One region of the Staphylococcus pseudintermedius genome, then DNA from elsewhere that is predicted to be linked to it. Evidence: predicted binding sites of a transcription regulator. Region 1 holds the regulator's gene; the other holds the start of a gene.
What was found. Region 1 encodes Rex, which represses fermentation and respiration genes when NADH is low (regulators of the CRP and FNR family bind a similar motif). Its sites were predicted from a motif close to TTGTGAAATATTTCACAA; they were not measured.
Positions count from the first base shown of each region.

Region 1 (8,486 bases):
GAATATGGTAGGTTTGTCGAAATGGAGAGCGGTTCACTTTGGCCGTTAATAACTCCATTTCCTCATGTGTTGCTTCTTCATACTTACGATAACGCTTTTCTCTACTCCATTGCTCCATGATATACCTCCTTTTAACACATTGGTAACGGTTCCACCTCTTTTGAGATAAACCCTCATAATTTGGAATTCACGTCAAGTTGACAACTTTGAATAAGGTCCGGCTGTTCCATTTGAAGCTGTAATTGTTCAAATGCGATACGTCCTGCCGCTTCATATTGATAAGGTAGGGTAAAAATCGTTGGATGAACAATTTGTGTCATAGGATCTCCGCCAAAACCAGCAATCCACGGCGGTTCGGTCATATGGTCGTGCATCAACGCTTGATAGAGCGCCAAAGCAATCGTATCTGTCGCACCGACGTACGCCACAGATGGTTGTTGGGTAAGCTGACCTTTAATTGATTGCAGTGCGGTTTCATAATCAAACGATGTCATCAATGTCTCATATGTCACCTGATTTGCGGTTAACACTTCAATCAAACCTCGAAAACGTTGCTCACCGACCGCGACGTCATCTTCTTGAATACTCGCATAAATGACATGTTGCTTCCCTTGTGCCATAATTTCTCGTCCCATTAGTTGACCAGCTTGATAATCATTGTGGTAAACCGAACTTAACGATGCATGTGCTTGGCCAATGATGATGACTGGTTTATCAATTTCTTGAATGACAGCCATATGTGCATCTGTCACAGTAGTCGCCATAAATAAAATGCCATCCACTTTACTTCTTTTAAAAGATTTCAGCGCATCAAGTTCCTGTTCCACATGACGCTCAGTTAAATTTAACAACATTTGATAGCCAAATGCGTCACATTTCGCTTTAATCCCTTTAACGGTTTGTGACACGGCATGAGAATACATTCTCGGGAAAATAATACCAATCATCATACTTTTTTGTGCTCTTAAACTTTGAGCAAATTGGTTCGGTTCATAACCGTATGTATCAATGACGTGTTGAATTTTTCGCTTTGTTTTTAAACTAATCGATCCTTGATTTAAATACCTTGAAACTGTACTTTTAGAAACGCCCGCTAAATTGGCGATATCCTGTATATTCATTGTTCATCACCTCACAGTCTCAATAGCTATTTTATCATAAAACCCCTCACGATTACTGTATAAAATACGATGCAGTGTAAAAATAAAATTTAACATTCAAGTCTTAGTGAGCAATTTCATCATGTAGTGACAATGCGTATGTTCGAATATTATTTTACGGATTTTATTGCATTCTTTTTGTGCATCCCTTATAATACATACTTAAATAGTCGGATATGGAAAGGGGTTATTTTGATGTGGACAATAATTAGCGGTTTAACTGTTGGGGTTTTACTCGGTTTCGTGATGCAACGTACACGATTTTGCCTAACAGGAGGCTTTAGAGATATGTATGTGCAAAAAAACAATAAAATGTTCTATGCCTTACTGGTTGCTATTTCAATTCAAGCGGTCGGGTTATTTGTTTTAACGTCAATAGGTGTGTTGACTATACATAATGGTACCTACCCTATTATCGGCACCATCATTGGATCATTTATTTTTGGTGTAGGTATTGTATTAGCTGGTGGATGTGCAACGGGAACTTGGTATCGTGCTGGTGAAGGCCTTATAGGGAGTTGGATCGCATTAGTGATGTATGGATTGTTTGCTGCGATTTCAAAATTTGGCATTTTATTACCACTGAAAAATGTGATTAACAGCCCAACTGTCGCTAATGCAGATATTTCTACTTCAACTGGTATACCAAGTTGGGTTTGGATCACCGCTTTAGTAAGTATTACACTATTTTTAGTCATCAAAACTTTACGCAAGCCAAAACCTAAAGTAATGATTCCGAAATTAAAATCACGTTATACAGGTGTACGTTACTTTTTATTTGAAAAACGATTTCATCCATTTGTTGCAGCAATTGCAGTAGGACTCATTGCGTTAATTGCTTGGCCGATGAGTTATTCAACCGGGCGTGAAGGTGGTTTAGGTATTACAACACCTTCTGCACATATCATACAATTTTTAACTACAGGGGATTTATCTCTAATCGATTGGGGCGTCTTTCTTGTTTTAGGCATTTTCTTAGGTTCTTATGTTGCTGCGCGTGGTGCAAAAGAGTTCAAATGGCGTTTACCGGATATTAAAACCATTCGCAACAGTGCCATTGGCGGCGCCTTTATGGGTTTTGGTGCGGCAGTCGCTGGAGGTTGCTCTATCGGTAATGGCTTAGTTGCTACAGCAGCACTTTCATGGCAAGGATGGTTAGGTTTAGCTTCAATAATACTAGGGACATGGTTCATGAGTTATTTCTTATTTGTAAAACCATTAAATGCCGCGCGACGTCAAACGCAAATTGCGAGTACTTCAGCAAGCGCATCTCATTAAATCATTAAAGAAAGGTGATAAAAAATGAAACACACATTAGGCACTATCGGAATGGTATGCCCTTTCCCATTAATAGAAGCACAAAAGACAATGGAAGATTTAAATATTGGTGATGAGTTAAAAATAGATTTCGATTGCACACAAGCTACAGAAGCTATACCTCAATGGGCAGCAGAACAGAATTATCCCATTACTGAATTCGAGCAATTAGGTGATGCTTCTTGGACCATTACCGTGCAAAAAGCTTAATGATTGACACACAAAAAGCAACGCCTGCCTTATTCACAAGGACGTTGCTTTTTTGTTATCTAGTCATTATTAGCAAACTCTAAAAAGAGCAATTGTTTATAAGCTCAGTTCGTCAACATTTACCCTTCCGTCGCACCATAATTTTTCATAAAGAAGAGTAACGATTGGAGTTCAATCCCTAAGTCAATTTGATGTACTTGTACTGATTGTGGCGCGTGAACACGTTTAGGCGTAAAATTCAAGATACCTTTGATACCTGCTTCGACTAATTGATCAGTCACTGCCTGTGCTGCTGATTCAGGTGTCGTAATAATAACAACTTCTAATTCTCCTGAAGCAATAGTTTCTTTAATGTCATCCATCGACTTAATCGTAATATCCCCGACTGTAGTACCGATAATGTCTTCTCTAATGTCAAAAGCTTCTGTAATGGTCATATCATCATGTATTGAAAAGTTGTAAGAAATTAACGCCGTACCTAAGTGACCGACACCGACAATACCAATTTTGATAATATCTGAATCACTTAATTCTGATTTAAAAAATTCTAATAAACTATCAATATTATAACCGTAACCTTTTTTACCTAATTCACCAAAATAAGAAAAATCTCGACGTATTGTGGCTGAATCTATATTTAAGCCTTCACTAATGGCTTTTGAATTAACACGATCTTCGCCTTTCGCTTTTAAAGTATTCACAAATCTATAATACAAAGGGAGACGTTTTAAAGTCGCTCTAGGAATTTTGTTCATTGATTTTCCCATTTTGAAGTCCTCCGATATGATTTCTAATATATGTGATAGCTTTCACAGTGTGTGTTTAATTATAACTTAATTTATATGATAAGGAAACATTTAGTATTTGATACATATAGGGTTTGTTGTACAATAAATAAGAATGAAAGGAGTATGCCCTATGATTTTAATGCAGTTAAGTCAGATTACGAAATCGTTTGATGGCGAAGAAATTTTTGAAGGCGTTAATTTTGAAGTGAAAACAGGTGAGCGCATTGGTATCGTAGGTCGAAACGGTGCGGGAAAATCCACATTGATGAAAATTATCGCAGGTGTAGAATCATATGACTCAGGCCACATCTCAAAAATCAAAGGTCTAAAACTCGGCTATTTAACACAACAAATGACTTTAAATACTGAAAATACAGTTTTTGAAGAAATGGCAAAACCTTTTGAACAAGTGAAAGCGATTGGCAAACGTATGCAAGAAGAAACCGACTGGCTTGCTGCACATGCGGAAGCTTATGAAACGACGGAATATCAAACGCATATCGCAAAATATGAACAATTATCTAATGAATTTGAACAACTCGGAGGCTATCATTATGATAGTAAAATCAAAACTGTGTTAAATGGCCTTGATTTTAGTGAGGCTGATTACGACCGACCTATTAATGATTTTAGTGGAGGTCAAAAAACACGGCTCTCACTCGCGCAAATGTTATTGAGTGAGCCAGACTTGCTATTACTCGATGAACCGACAAACCATTTAGACATGGCAACAACAGAATGGTTAGAAGATTATTTGAAATATTTTAAAGGTGCTATCGTCATTATTTCACATGACCGCTTCTTCCTCGATAAAATTGTGACGCAAATCTATGACGTCTCTCTAGGCGAAGTGAAACATTATGTCGGCAATTATGCAAAATTTATTCAGTTACGTGATCAATACTTTCAAAAGCGACTCGCGGAGTATGAACGTCAACAAAGCGAAATCAAAAGACTAGAAACGTTTGTCGAAAAAAATATTACCCGTGCATCTACAAGCGGTATGGCGAAAAGTCGTCGTAAAATGTTAGAAAAAATGACGCGTATCGAAAAGCCCATGCTCGATGCGAGAAGTGCGAACATTCAATTCGATTTCGATCGCAATACAGGCAATGACGTTATGCATATCCAAGATTTAGAGATAGGTTATCGTACACCGATTACAGCACCGATTCGTTTTGAAATTAATAAAGGCGATCACATTGGCATTATCGGACCGAATGGTATTGGGAAATCGACATTAATTAAAACTTTAGCGAAACGACTTCCCCCTCTCTCCGGTCAAATTATTGAAGGTGCTAATTTAAAAATTGGTTATTACGACCAGAAACAAGCAGAGTTCCGTTCTAATAAAACCATTTTAGATTTTGTCTGGGACCAATACCCTCATATGCCTGAAAAAGATGTTCGTGCGGTGTTAGGACGCTTTTTATTTACACAAGATGAAGTGCTCAAAGTGATTAATGACCTTTCTGGTGGCGAAAAAGCAAGACTCCAACTGACATTATTAATGTTAGAGCGTAATAATGTACTCATTTTGGACGAACCGACAAACCATCTTGACATCGACTCAAAGGAAATGTTAGAACAAGCATTAAAAAACTTTGAAGGGACTTTAATTTTCGTATCACACGATCGTTATTTTATTAATGAACTTGCCAATCGTATTTTTGATTTAAATAAGACAGGCGGCCATCTGTATTTAGGTGATTACCAATATTACTTAGAAAAGCTAGAGCAACAAAACGCCCTTGCTGCATACGATGAACAACGTGAAGACAACAATACCAGTGACGACTCGGCCCGTTCACAAAATACGTATCAAGACCAAAAAGCGTTACGTCGTGAAAAACGTAAAATCGAACGCCAAATCGAAGCGGATGAACAAAAAATCACGGAATTAGAAGCACGTATCGCAGCAATTGATGTTGCAATGACCGATGATACAACAATGAATGATTATGAAAAAACACAAGCTTTAGCTAACGAACGAACAAGTATCGAACAATCTTTAGAACAAGTGATGACAAATTGGGAAGAATTACAACTCACATTAAGTCAATTTGAAGATGAGATGGATTGAGCGTGGTGGAATTTTCTACTCCGCTCATTTTTTATACTCGAAATACAGACAATTCATCCACATTAAGAATCGGATAATATCAACTATCCACAAAGTTATTCTAGTTATCCACAATTTAGGAGAGGTTTTCTTCTTACTTTATGCACACTTATCCCCACTTTATCCACGAAAATGCATCGAACTTACACACAAGTTATTCACAAAATGTGCATAAGTACGCACGTTCCCTCTTGACAGATTTCCTACTACATGAATTTGAAATCATGTCCCAATGATTCAAACGCTTTCACAATTTATTGATTTCCTCATCATATTGTGTAAAAATTTATATGATCTTAAAAATATTGAAAGGATTTATACATATGAGTTCGAATACTTTTTTCATTTTATTGCTTGTGGTGGCACTCGTTGGTATGACATTGATAACAGAAACTGTGCGTCGTATCCGCCATCAACGTATATTGACTTACCATTTGGAACATTTCACACGGTTTGATACAACCGAAAATCCTCACGCTGTTTATGATGCATATTTCAATTCTCGGCATACTGCTAGAAATACGATAATCGACGACAAAACATGGTCAGATTTATCAATGGATCTCCTATTTGACAAACTCAATGCGACATACACGTCCATAGGTGAAAATCATTTATATAGTGCATTACGATTACAAACGTCACTCGTTCATTATGAATTTTTAGAGCAGCTGCGTCCATACCCGAATCAGCATCGAGAAATCGTGAAAAGACTCGTTGACCTCGGAAAGTCGATTTATCCCAATTATGACAAAGACATATTAAAACAACAATGTCAGTGGGTTTATGCATTTTTACTTGCTATGCCGTTTGTAGGCCTTATGATTAGTTTTTTCAATTTAGGTATTGGTCTTTTATGGATTTGTTTTGCTTTCTTTCTCAATATTATTATTAGTTTTCGTTACAATTACTATGTAGAAAAAGATTTAAAGCAACTTTTCATTATGGGACGGGTCGTAAGAGAAACTGAAATACTTTCAAAAATGACAATAACACCTGAGTTCAATCATTCATTAAAACCATTAAGTTCGATTTCGCGGTTACGTTTTTTATTAATTAACGTCGAAACGATTCCAGGATATTTCGTAATGGTTTTTAAGTATATGTTTTTAGTCGATATTCATTTATACGCCACACTCGTTCGCCGTTTTATCAAACATTATGATACCGTTTTAGAATGTTACCGCTATATCGGAGAATTGGATAGTTTATTAGCAGTGTATCAATATCGTTGTCATTACGATACGTCTGAGCCTGTTGAAGCAGACCATGTCACATTTGAAGGTTTGACCCATCCACTGATTGATGAAGCGGTACCGAATGACTTCGATTTCAATCAAAATGTTTTGATAACAGGGTCTAATGCTTCTGGTAAGTCAACATTTATGAAAGCTGTCGCATTGAATCTCATCATGGCTCAAGCGATACGTACAGTGACCGCTGACAAGTTTCACTACACTCCTGGTATGGTAAAGACGACAATGGCAAATGCCGATGATGTCACAAGTGGCGACAGTTACTTTATGGCAGAATTGAAATCACTCAAACGATTGTTTCTTCAAGATGCAGCCGTTCAACATTATTATTTTATTGATGAAATTTTCAAAGGGACAAATACTACTGAACGTGTCGCCGCTTCACACGCCGTCCTTGATTATTTAAACCAACTGTCTCATTTAAAAATTATCGCAGCGACACATGATATTGAATTAACAGAAGTTTTAGCTCATCAATATGCTAATTATCACTTTAATGAGCATGTGACCGACGGAGAAATTGTGTTTGATTATCACATTAAAGAAGGCCCGGCAAATACGAGAAATGCGCTGGAATTAATTCGCATCATGCAGTTTCCAAATCGTATTTACACGGATGCTCAAGCATATGTGAAGCAACTTGAAACTTAAAAGTATACTAAAAATGATCAATATAACGCAAAAGGAGATAGGGCATTAAAATTTTTGATGTTATTGATGCGATATTCTCGTTAAAATTGCCCTCTCCCACGAATTATGCTTTTGATTGCCCTCATGGCTTCGCGTTTCCTAGGGGCTAGCCCTTCAACTCAATTCGACTTGATTAAACTGTTACACTTGTTGACGCGTTAATGGATTGGGGGGAGCGTTACAGAAATATCATGTGTCACAAAGATTTCGCCGTACTGCCCCCGCATGACTGACTCGACTTCTTAAAAGTGTAAACATTGAGAAGTCAGACAGCTACTGCGATAAACAGTAACCACTATTAAAGAGAAGCGGCAACTGTCAGCAGTATGCATTCCATCAGGCATCTCAGCCTTCTGGGTAATATTATATGAAATACAGCGAAACTAAGGGCAAGTTTATGAAATCTAGAAAACAATAGCATCAACTTTTTATCTAATTTATGCTCATTTTTCGTCGATGTTTTCATCAATAATGAATATAATTCCATCAAAAGCAAGACGTTTATTGTACTAAATCATTATGAACATTATTAGGGGAAGAAATCATTATCAAAGCCATATTGTGGATTATTATTATAAATTAAGAGAGCAGCCTCATGGGAAAACCCACAAGACTGCCGTAATAGCGAGTATCAATCGCTTATTAAAGACCATTCACTACTTGATAGTCAATAATAAATTATATGATTATCAGAAAGCACCACACTAACGCAACCATATAATCATATACATCATAACACCTTATTCAAAAAAGTAAAAATTGGACGGTCTAGTTCAGTAATGTCAATTTTAATTATTGAACCCTTGACAAATCGTAGGAAAAGGGACTGGGAAAACCAAATATCCCAATCCCTTTTGATTAAATTTTGTTAGAAAGCGCAGAATGGTTCAGCAATCTCCATGAATCTCTGCATAATTGAAATATTCAAGACCTACTTAACAAC
Region 1 is NZ_CP120150.1:847,926-856,411, reverse strand. It holds gene P3U61_RS03880 (sucrose-6-phosphate hydrolase) at 1-118, opposite strand, end outside; gene P3U61_RS03875 (LacI family DNA-binding transcriptional regulator) at 174-1,121, opposite strand; gene P3U61_RS03870 (YeeE/YedE family protein) at 1,353-2,438, shown strand; gene P3U61_RS03865 (sulfurtransferase TusA family protein) at 2,463-2,687, shown strand; gene P3U61_RS03860 (redox-sensing transcriptional repressor Rex) at 2,807-3,454, opposite strand; gene P3U61_RS03855 (ABC-F family ATP-binding cassette domain-containing protein) at 3,606-5,558, shown strand; gene P3U61_RS03850 (MutS-related protein) at 5,921-7,504, shown strand; partial or broken gene P3U61_RS03845 (IS110 family transposase) at 8,033-8,251, shown strand.

Region 2 (8,486 bases), 280 kb from region 1:
CTCTGGATATTCATTGACCTTGTCAAATGGAATCACTACATATTGTTCGCCATCGTATAAACCAAATTTTAACAACTCATCTTTTAGGTAGTTTGGTCCCGCAACTTCTACGTGAATGGCCGCTTCTGACAATTGAGTGAAATCTACTTTTGACATGTTTGTCGTTGGGACAAAATCTCGACTCGCCGTAGCGTTGTCTGCCTCGACATCCATCCCATCAAGCAACTGACGGAATTCTAACGACTTGAACAGTTCGATTTTAGCACTTTCATCCATTTTTTGAGGTAAACGTGTGTCTTCGAGTGATACTGTAATCGGACTATCACAATTAATCGTCGCTAAAGTTTTACTCATTAACGCATCATCACGACTATTTTCAAGCTTTTCTTTTAGCTTTTTACCTGATACTTCCTCAATATGATCATAAACACCTTCAACTGTTCCAAATTGATTTAACAATTTCATCGCTGTTTTTTCACCGACACCTGCCACACCTGGAATATTGTCAGAACTGTCACCCATTAAGCCTTTTAAATCAATAATTTGAGACGGTTTAAGCCCATTATATTTTTCAGCAATAAACTGTGGTGTGTAATGATCGACGTCCGTCACACCTTTTTTCGTATAATAGATCGTCACTTGATCTGTAGCAAGTTGCGTTAAATCTCGGTCCCCTGTAATGATGATTGTTTGCATGCCCGCTTGATCTGCTTCACGACTAAGTGTTCCAATAATGTCATCTGCTTCATAGTTTTCAAGTTCATAACGTTGAATTTGATAGGCATCTATTAATTGGCGAATATATGGGAACTGCTCACTCAATTCAGGTGGCGTTTTTTGACGGCCCCCTTTATAATCTTGATACGTCTCATGTCTAAAGGTCGTTTTTCCAGCGTCGAATGCCACGAGAAAATGCGTTGGTTGTTCTTCTTTGATAATCTTTTCTAACAAACGCGCAAAACCATATACAGCATTTGTATGAATCCCTGCTTTATTTTTTAACAACGGCAATGCATAAAAAGCTCTAAAACTTAAACTATTACCATCAATTAATATAAGTTTGTCCACGTTATTCCCTCCATCGTGATTTGTATCTATTTTATCATAATCCGTATGTATCATGTCGATAAAGCGCGTAACACACACTTCTACTTTATAACAAAAATGGAATGCCTATTGTACCATAGTTGATACGATATAAGACCGGGACATTAAGTTTTCTAATCTAGATCTTTTATGGACTCATATCCATGAATGATGATTATACCGGCGAATAATAAGGTGTAATTGGACATAAAAATGGATGCTATTGATTTTCTTCAATTCATAACTTTACCCTATGTGACTATATTTAATGCCAGATTGTCCAGAAGGCTGAGACGCCAGAGGAGATGTGTGCATACTGCTAACAATCAATTCTTTACTTTAATCATGGTTACTGTTTATCTCAGTAACTGTCTGACTTTTCAATGCATAAGCTTTTGAGAAGTCGAGTCACCCTTGCAGAGGCAGTACGGTGAAATCTTTGTGCCGCATGGGATTACTGTACTGCTCCCAAAATCCAATTCGACATCGATTAAGTATTCTTTTAAATCAAACCGAATTGACTGGTAGGGCCACTCCCTCGTAAAGTGAAGCCATAATGGCAATCAAAAACACAATTCGTAGGGAAGGCAAGTTTAACAAAAATATGGCATCAATAGCATCAAGTTTTTTATGTTCTATACCGATTATAACGAAAAGCGAGAACAGTTTTAACGACTGTGTGTACGTTATCACTGTTCCCGTTTTGTGAACATATTACTCTGGTAACACAACTTTAAATCTCGACCCTTTTCCAAGTTCAGACGCCACTTCGATATTCCCTTGATAAGCTTCGATAATATGTTTCGTAATGGACAAGCCTAACCCTGTGCCACCTGAATCACGACTTCTCGCTTTATCCACACGATAAAATCTTTCAAAAATACGATACTTTTCTTTTTCTCCTATACCGATGCCTTGATCAATCACTTCAATGACTGGATGCTGATTTTCTCGATATACCGCTAATGTGACCGTTCGATTTTCAGGAGAATAGTTGACTGCATTCGTCATTAAATTCACGATAACTTGAGAGATTTTATTTTCGTCAGCCATCGCCGTCACATTTGGCTCTATTTGATCAATCAATTGTATCGACTTTTCATTCGCAAGTGGTTGAATGACTGAAAATGAAGATTTAGCGACATCCGACAAATCAATTAAGTGCTTTTCTAACGTCGTGTTCTGTTCAATTTTCGATAAATCTAATAAATCTTCTACTAGAGATTGAATGCGATTAGATTCTTTTAAGATGATGTTTAAAAACAAATCTAAAGAGGCTTCATCATTTTTCGCACCATCAATAAGTGTTTCGGTAAATCCTTTCATCGATGTTATCGGTGTTTTCAATTCGTGTGACACATTCGCTACAAATTCACTACGTAAGTTTTCCAGTTTCTTCAATTGTGTAATATCATGTAATACGATGACCATCCCTTGTAACGACTTTTTCGTACGCGATAAGATAGGCACACACGATGTATCAAAGAACTTTTGATGAATATGGTTAATTGAAATTTCAACTTGTTTGTACATCGCTTTTTCAGTTCGAAACCCTTCAACGACGAGCTGCTTAATTGTTGGATGTAGATATCGCGCATAATCTTGATTTTCTACATTGGTCGATGCATTGAAAACTTCATAAAACGTCTTATTCGCAATAACAATTTTTCCATTTTTATCAATCATCAATATCGCACTGGGAATATTTTCAAGTGTTGTGACAAGACGATTCCGTTGAATTTTTTGCTCGCTATTCAACTGCTCTAAACGTCGTGCCAACACATTAATTGTCACATACAATTCGCGCAACTCTTTCACACTGCTTTCAGGCAATCTGACATGAAAATTCCCTTCAGTAAGGAGTGACGCAGCGTAGGACACTTCATTGATAGGTTGAATATAAGTTCGATTAATATAACGCACTGTAAAGTAAATCAACGCTAAAATGATCATCCCTACTAATATTAAGTATTTCCAAAATTGAAGTTGGAGTTCATAAACCATATCGAAATGACCTGTGATGAGTATCGTCGTCTCACCTTGTTGATGTCCAAACCAATAATAGCCTTGCTTCCCATCGAGTTGATAAATCGGATTTCTCGTGTTAAGTTGCCGCAAAAGACTATCTTGACGTTCTGCTATCGAAAGTTTCCGCTCCCCTTTAAACTCCGTCGTTTGATCATTTTCAATGATTTTAATATTACTATGATAATGATTGGTGAGTTCTTGAATGTGTTGATTATTTCCCGCTTTATAAAATGCAAGAATTTGTTCAGCATCTTTAAGAAGCGATTTCTTCTCGTATTCAACGGTTTTCGTATAAATACTATTATGTACAATAAAGCCTAATATGAGAAAACTTACAACAGTGATTGTTGTAAGTATGATTAAAAGTTTATGGTAAAATTTAATCATTTATTTAGGACGCTCCAATTTATATCCTAAACCGCGAACTGTTTTAATAAACTGAGGTTGCTTCGGATTTTCTTCTAACTTATCTCGCAAATGACTAATATGTACATCCACAATTCGAGAATCACCTGCAAATTCATAGTTCCACACAGAATTTAACATATGTTCACGCGTTATGACACGACCTTGACGTTCAACTAAGTAAAGTAGCAACTCAAATTCTTTCGGCGTTAACTCTAGCAACTCATCATTGCGGTATACTTCAAAAAAGTCAGGACGAATTCTAATACTACCAATAACAATATCTTCATCCTCTTCTTCTTTTTGTACATGATTCACTAATGATGAACGACGAAGAATGGCTTTCACACGTGCGACTACTTCTCTCGGTGAAAAAGGCTTAGTCATATAATCGTCAGCGCCAAGCTCTAGACCAAGCACACGATCAAATTCATCATCTTTTGCAGTTAACATTAAAATAGGTACTTGGTTTTTATCTGAGCGAATCGTTTTACATACTTCAATGCCATCCTTTTTCGGTAACATCACATCCAATACAATCAAGTCGGGTTTCGTTTCTTTTTCTTTTTGTAACGCTTCCTCTCCATCTTGAGCCACTTCAACGACATAACCTGATTGTTCGAGGTTGTATTTTAGCAAAGTGACAATGGATTGTTCGTCATCAACGACAAGCACTCTTTGAGCCATATATGTACCTCCTTATTATGATTAACTTCATTATACCTTAAAATAGTCTTAAAAATAATATATCTTTTAGCATCTTTACAATAACTTAACTTTCGCGTAAAAAATCAAAGATTCTCATCCCCTCTACAAAACTTAAAAGACACCATTTTGATTTCAACTTTATCCCTCAGAAGTGTCAGCCTTCTGAGAAAATTATCTCAAAACAGCGCATGGATAAGGAAGTGTTTTTGACTATAGACTTTATCCAATGTTTGAATTTCATTCGTGCTTTTAACATAAATAAAGGGCCAGGAAATTCCCGGCCTTTTAATCAACTTATTATAAATTTTTAATCAATTCATCTGCAAATTCTGACGTTTTTACTTCAGTTGCACCTTCCATTAAACGCGCAAAGTCATATGTCACAACTTTTGAAGCAATCGTTTTTTCTACAGAATTAGTAATTAAATCCGCAGCTTCTTGCCAGCCTATGTGTTCTAACAACATCACACCTGAAAGTAATACCGATGAAGGATTCACTTTGTCTAAATCAGCATATTTCGGGGCTGTCCCGTGCGTCGCTTCGAAAATTGCATGACCTGTTTCAGAGTTAATGTTCGCACCTGGTGCAATACCAATGCCACCGACTTGCGCAGCTAATGCATCTGAAATATAGTCACCGTTAAGGTTCATTGTCGCAACAACATCGTGATCAGCTGGACGTGTTAAAATTTGTTGTAAGAAGATGTCTGCAATAGAATCTTTAATAATGATTTTGCCATCTTTCTCAGCTTGATCTTGAATTTTGTTCGCTTCGTCTTTTCCTTTTTCTTCAACTAAACGATCATATTGTTGCCATGTAAATACTTGATCGCCGAACTCATTTTCCGCTAAATCATAACCCCATTGTTTGAACGCACCTTCAGTAAACTTCATAATGTTCCCTTTATGCACAAGTGTTACTGATTTACGGTTATTATCAATTGCATATTGAATGGCTGCACGTACTAAACGCTCTGTCCCTTCTTTAGATACTGGCTTAATACCGATTCCAGAAGTTTCAGGGAAGCGAATATTTTTAGCGCCCATTTCATTTTGTAAGAAATCAATCACTTTTTTAACTTCTTCGCTACCTTCTTTAAATTCGATACCTGCGTAAATGTCTTCAGTATTTTCACGGAAGATGACCATGTCCGTTTGTTCTGGATGTTTCACTGGTGAAGGTACACCTTTAAACCAACGCACTGGACGTAAACAGTTAAATAAGTCTAATTCTTGACGTAGCGCTACGTTTAATGAACGGATACCGCCACCGATTGGCGTTGTTAATGGTCCTTTAATCGCAATTAAATATTCTTTAATTGTGTCTAACGTTTCTGCTGGTAACCATTCACCCGTTTGGTCGTATGCTTTTTGACCGGCTAATACTTCTTTCCAGTCAATTTTTTTCTCACCGGCATAAGCTTTTTCTACGGCAGCATCGATGACACGACTTGCTGCTTTCCAAATATCGGGCCCAATACCGTCGCCGATGATAAATGGTACGATAGGTTGATTTGGAACTTGTAGTCCGCTGTCCGTTTTTACAATCTTTTCACTCATGTTTAATACCTCCGAATTTTGAAACTTTATAATATATAGACTTCATTAGCGTTCTTCAATCGGTACATATTTACGGTTAACATCACCGATATATGTTGCACGAGGACGCATAATTCTATTATCTCTTAATTGTTCTAAGATGTGCGCAGTCCAACCAGATGTACGACTTACCGCAAAAATTGGTGTAAAGAGATCATGATCAATGCCCATACTGTGATATACTGTCGCACTGTAGAAGTCAACGTTAGGTAATAATCCTTTTTCTTCTTTCATGATTTCTGCAATTTTAACAGAAACATCGAACAATTCACTTTGTCCAGTTTCATTAGTGATTTTTTGGCTCATTTCTTTCAAGTATTTCGCACGTGGATCACCATTTTTATACACGCGGTGACCGAAGCCCATTACTTTATCTTTATTTGCAAATGCTTTTTGTAAGTAGCCTTCAACGTTGTCCACTGATCCGATTTCAGTCAACATTTGCATGACGCGTTCGTTTGCACCACCATGTAACGGTCCTTTTAATGATGATACGGCAGCAGTGACACCTGAATACATATCTGATAATGATGACACCGCACAACGCGCTGTAAAAGCAGACGCATTCAATTCGTGATCCGCATGTAAAATCAATGCTTTATTAAAGCCTTCTACCTCAACATCAGTCGGTTTTTCGCCTCTAAGCATATATAAGAAATTTGCTGCATAACTTAAAGCAGGATCAGGCTTAACCGGTTCTTTACCTTCTCTTACTCTTGCAAATGAAGCGACGAGTGATGCGATTTTGGCTTGGATACGAATCGCACGCTCTTGTAATGCTTCTTCATCGTTATCATCGGCATTTTCATCAAAGTGTGCTAAATAAGAAACCGATGTACGTAAAGCCGTCATAGGATGTACTTTATCAGTCGTATATTCTTCAAAATGACTATACATTCTTGGATTTAAAGTCATATACTCAAATAATTTTTCTTTTAATTCTGACAATTCTTTTTTCGTGGGTAATCGATAATTCCACAATAAGAAAACAATCTCTTCAAATTGTGCATTTTCAGTTAAATCATCTATATCGTAGCCCGCATATGTAAGTTGGCTATCGATAATTGAACTGATTTTTGTTTCAGCTGCGATTACCCCTTCTAGACCTCTCATTAATTCTGCCATATGAATTTCCCCTTTACTTTATATTCGTTCTTTGTAATGGCTTTCAATAACTATTATAGCCAATATGATACGTTTTGTGAACTTTTTAAGAACTGACATATGTCAGAATAATCTTATAATAATTGGGTTAAAATGATTTCATTAATTTCTTAAACACTGATATAAAGCGTTTTCTTTTATGTTTTCATCGCTAATTTTAGAAAAAACACATCATCATTTGCATTCATTATCATTAATAATAAAAAGATTTGATGACAGAGTATAATTGTAGAAACATTAATTTGAGTGTAATTAAACTCTTTTTACACCCAAAGTCGTACTATTATCCAGAAAATTGTTTAACGTTACATTTAAAAAAGGGCGATAAGGCGTATTCACCTTACCAACCCTTTTAAAATTAATATCGTATCATCTATTTAAAAATTATAGTACGTTTGCATAACCTTCATAAACTCTACCTTGCGTCGCATCTACTGTAACTAATGCGTTATCAGGAATTGTATCAACGACATTGTTGACACCTACAACTGTTGGAATACCTTTTTCAAGTCCAATGATAGCACTTGAAGAAGTTAAGCCAGCTTCTTCAGTAACTAAAGCTACAGCCTGATCTAAATATGGGATAATGCTTTCGTCAATTGATGGTGTCACGATAACAGCTTGGTCTAAGTCGCGACCTTTTAATTCCGAACCATTGTTGACAACGACTGTACGACCTACTGCTGAGTTACGACCAATACCTTGACCACTTGCTAAGTCTTCACCGACAAGATGTAACTTCATCAAGTTTGTCGTACCAGATTCACCTGTTGGTACACCTGCTATGATAATGAGTAAATCACCGTTTTCAACACGTTCGCTTTCGATAGCTGTTGCTACAGAATTGTTCAATAATTCATCTGTAGTAAAGTTACCTTCACGAACAACTGGATATACACCCCATACAAGTGTACATTGACGCGCTGTTGTTTCGAATGGTGTTACTGCGATAATGTCAGATTTTGGTCTATACTTCGAAATCGTACGCGCAGTTTTACCACTTTCTGTTGCAGCCACAATCGCTTTAACACTTAAGTTTAAGGCTGTATGTGCAGCAGATACACCAATTGCGTTTACGAGCGAAGTTTCAACAAGTTTCGTACGGTCTGATAACAGTTGCTTGTAGTTTTGAGCTTGTTCAGCAGCTACTGCGATATCATGCATTGCTTTAACAGCTTCTTCTGGATAAGCCCCTGCTGCAGTTTCACCTGAAAGCATTACCGCATCTGTACCATCGTAAATCGCGTTCGCTACGTCAGACGCTTCTGCACGTGTCGCACGAGGATTACGTTGCATTGAGTCTAACATTTGTGTTGCAGTAATAACTGGTTTCCCTAGCTTATTACATTTACGGATTAAATCTTTTTGTACAATCGGCACTGCTTCTGGTGGAATTTCAACACCCATATCCCCTCTGGCTACCATTAAGCCGTCAGAAACTTCAAGAATTTCTTCAATATTATCGATACCTTCTTGATTTTCGATTTTAGGGATAA
Region 2 is NZ_CP120150.1:1,130,739-1,139,224, reverse strand. It holds gene polA (DNA polymerase I) at 1-1,068, opposite strand, end outside; gene pnpS (two-component system histidine kinase PnpS) at 1,801-3,501, opposite strand; gene P3U61_RS05370 (response regulator transcription factor) at 3,502-4,206, opposite strand; gene icd (NADP-dependent isocitrate dehydrogenase) at 4,525-5,787, opposite strand; gene P3U61_RS05360 (citrate synthase) at 5,833-6,951, opposite strand; gene pyk (pyruvate kinase) at 7,375-8,486, opposite strand, start outside.
Region 2: a site for Rex is predicted at 7,026-7,043, ahead of P3U61_RS05360 (citrate synthase). Genes of this name have one in related genera too.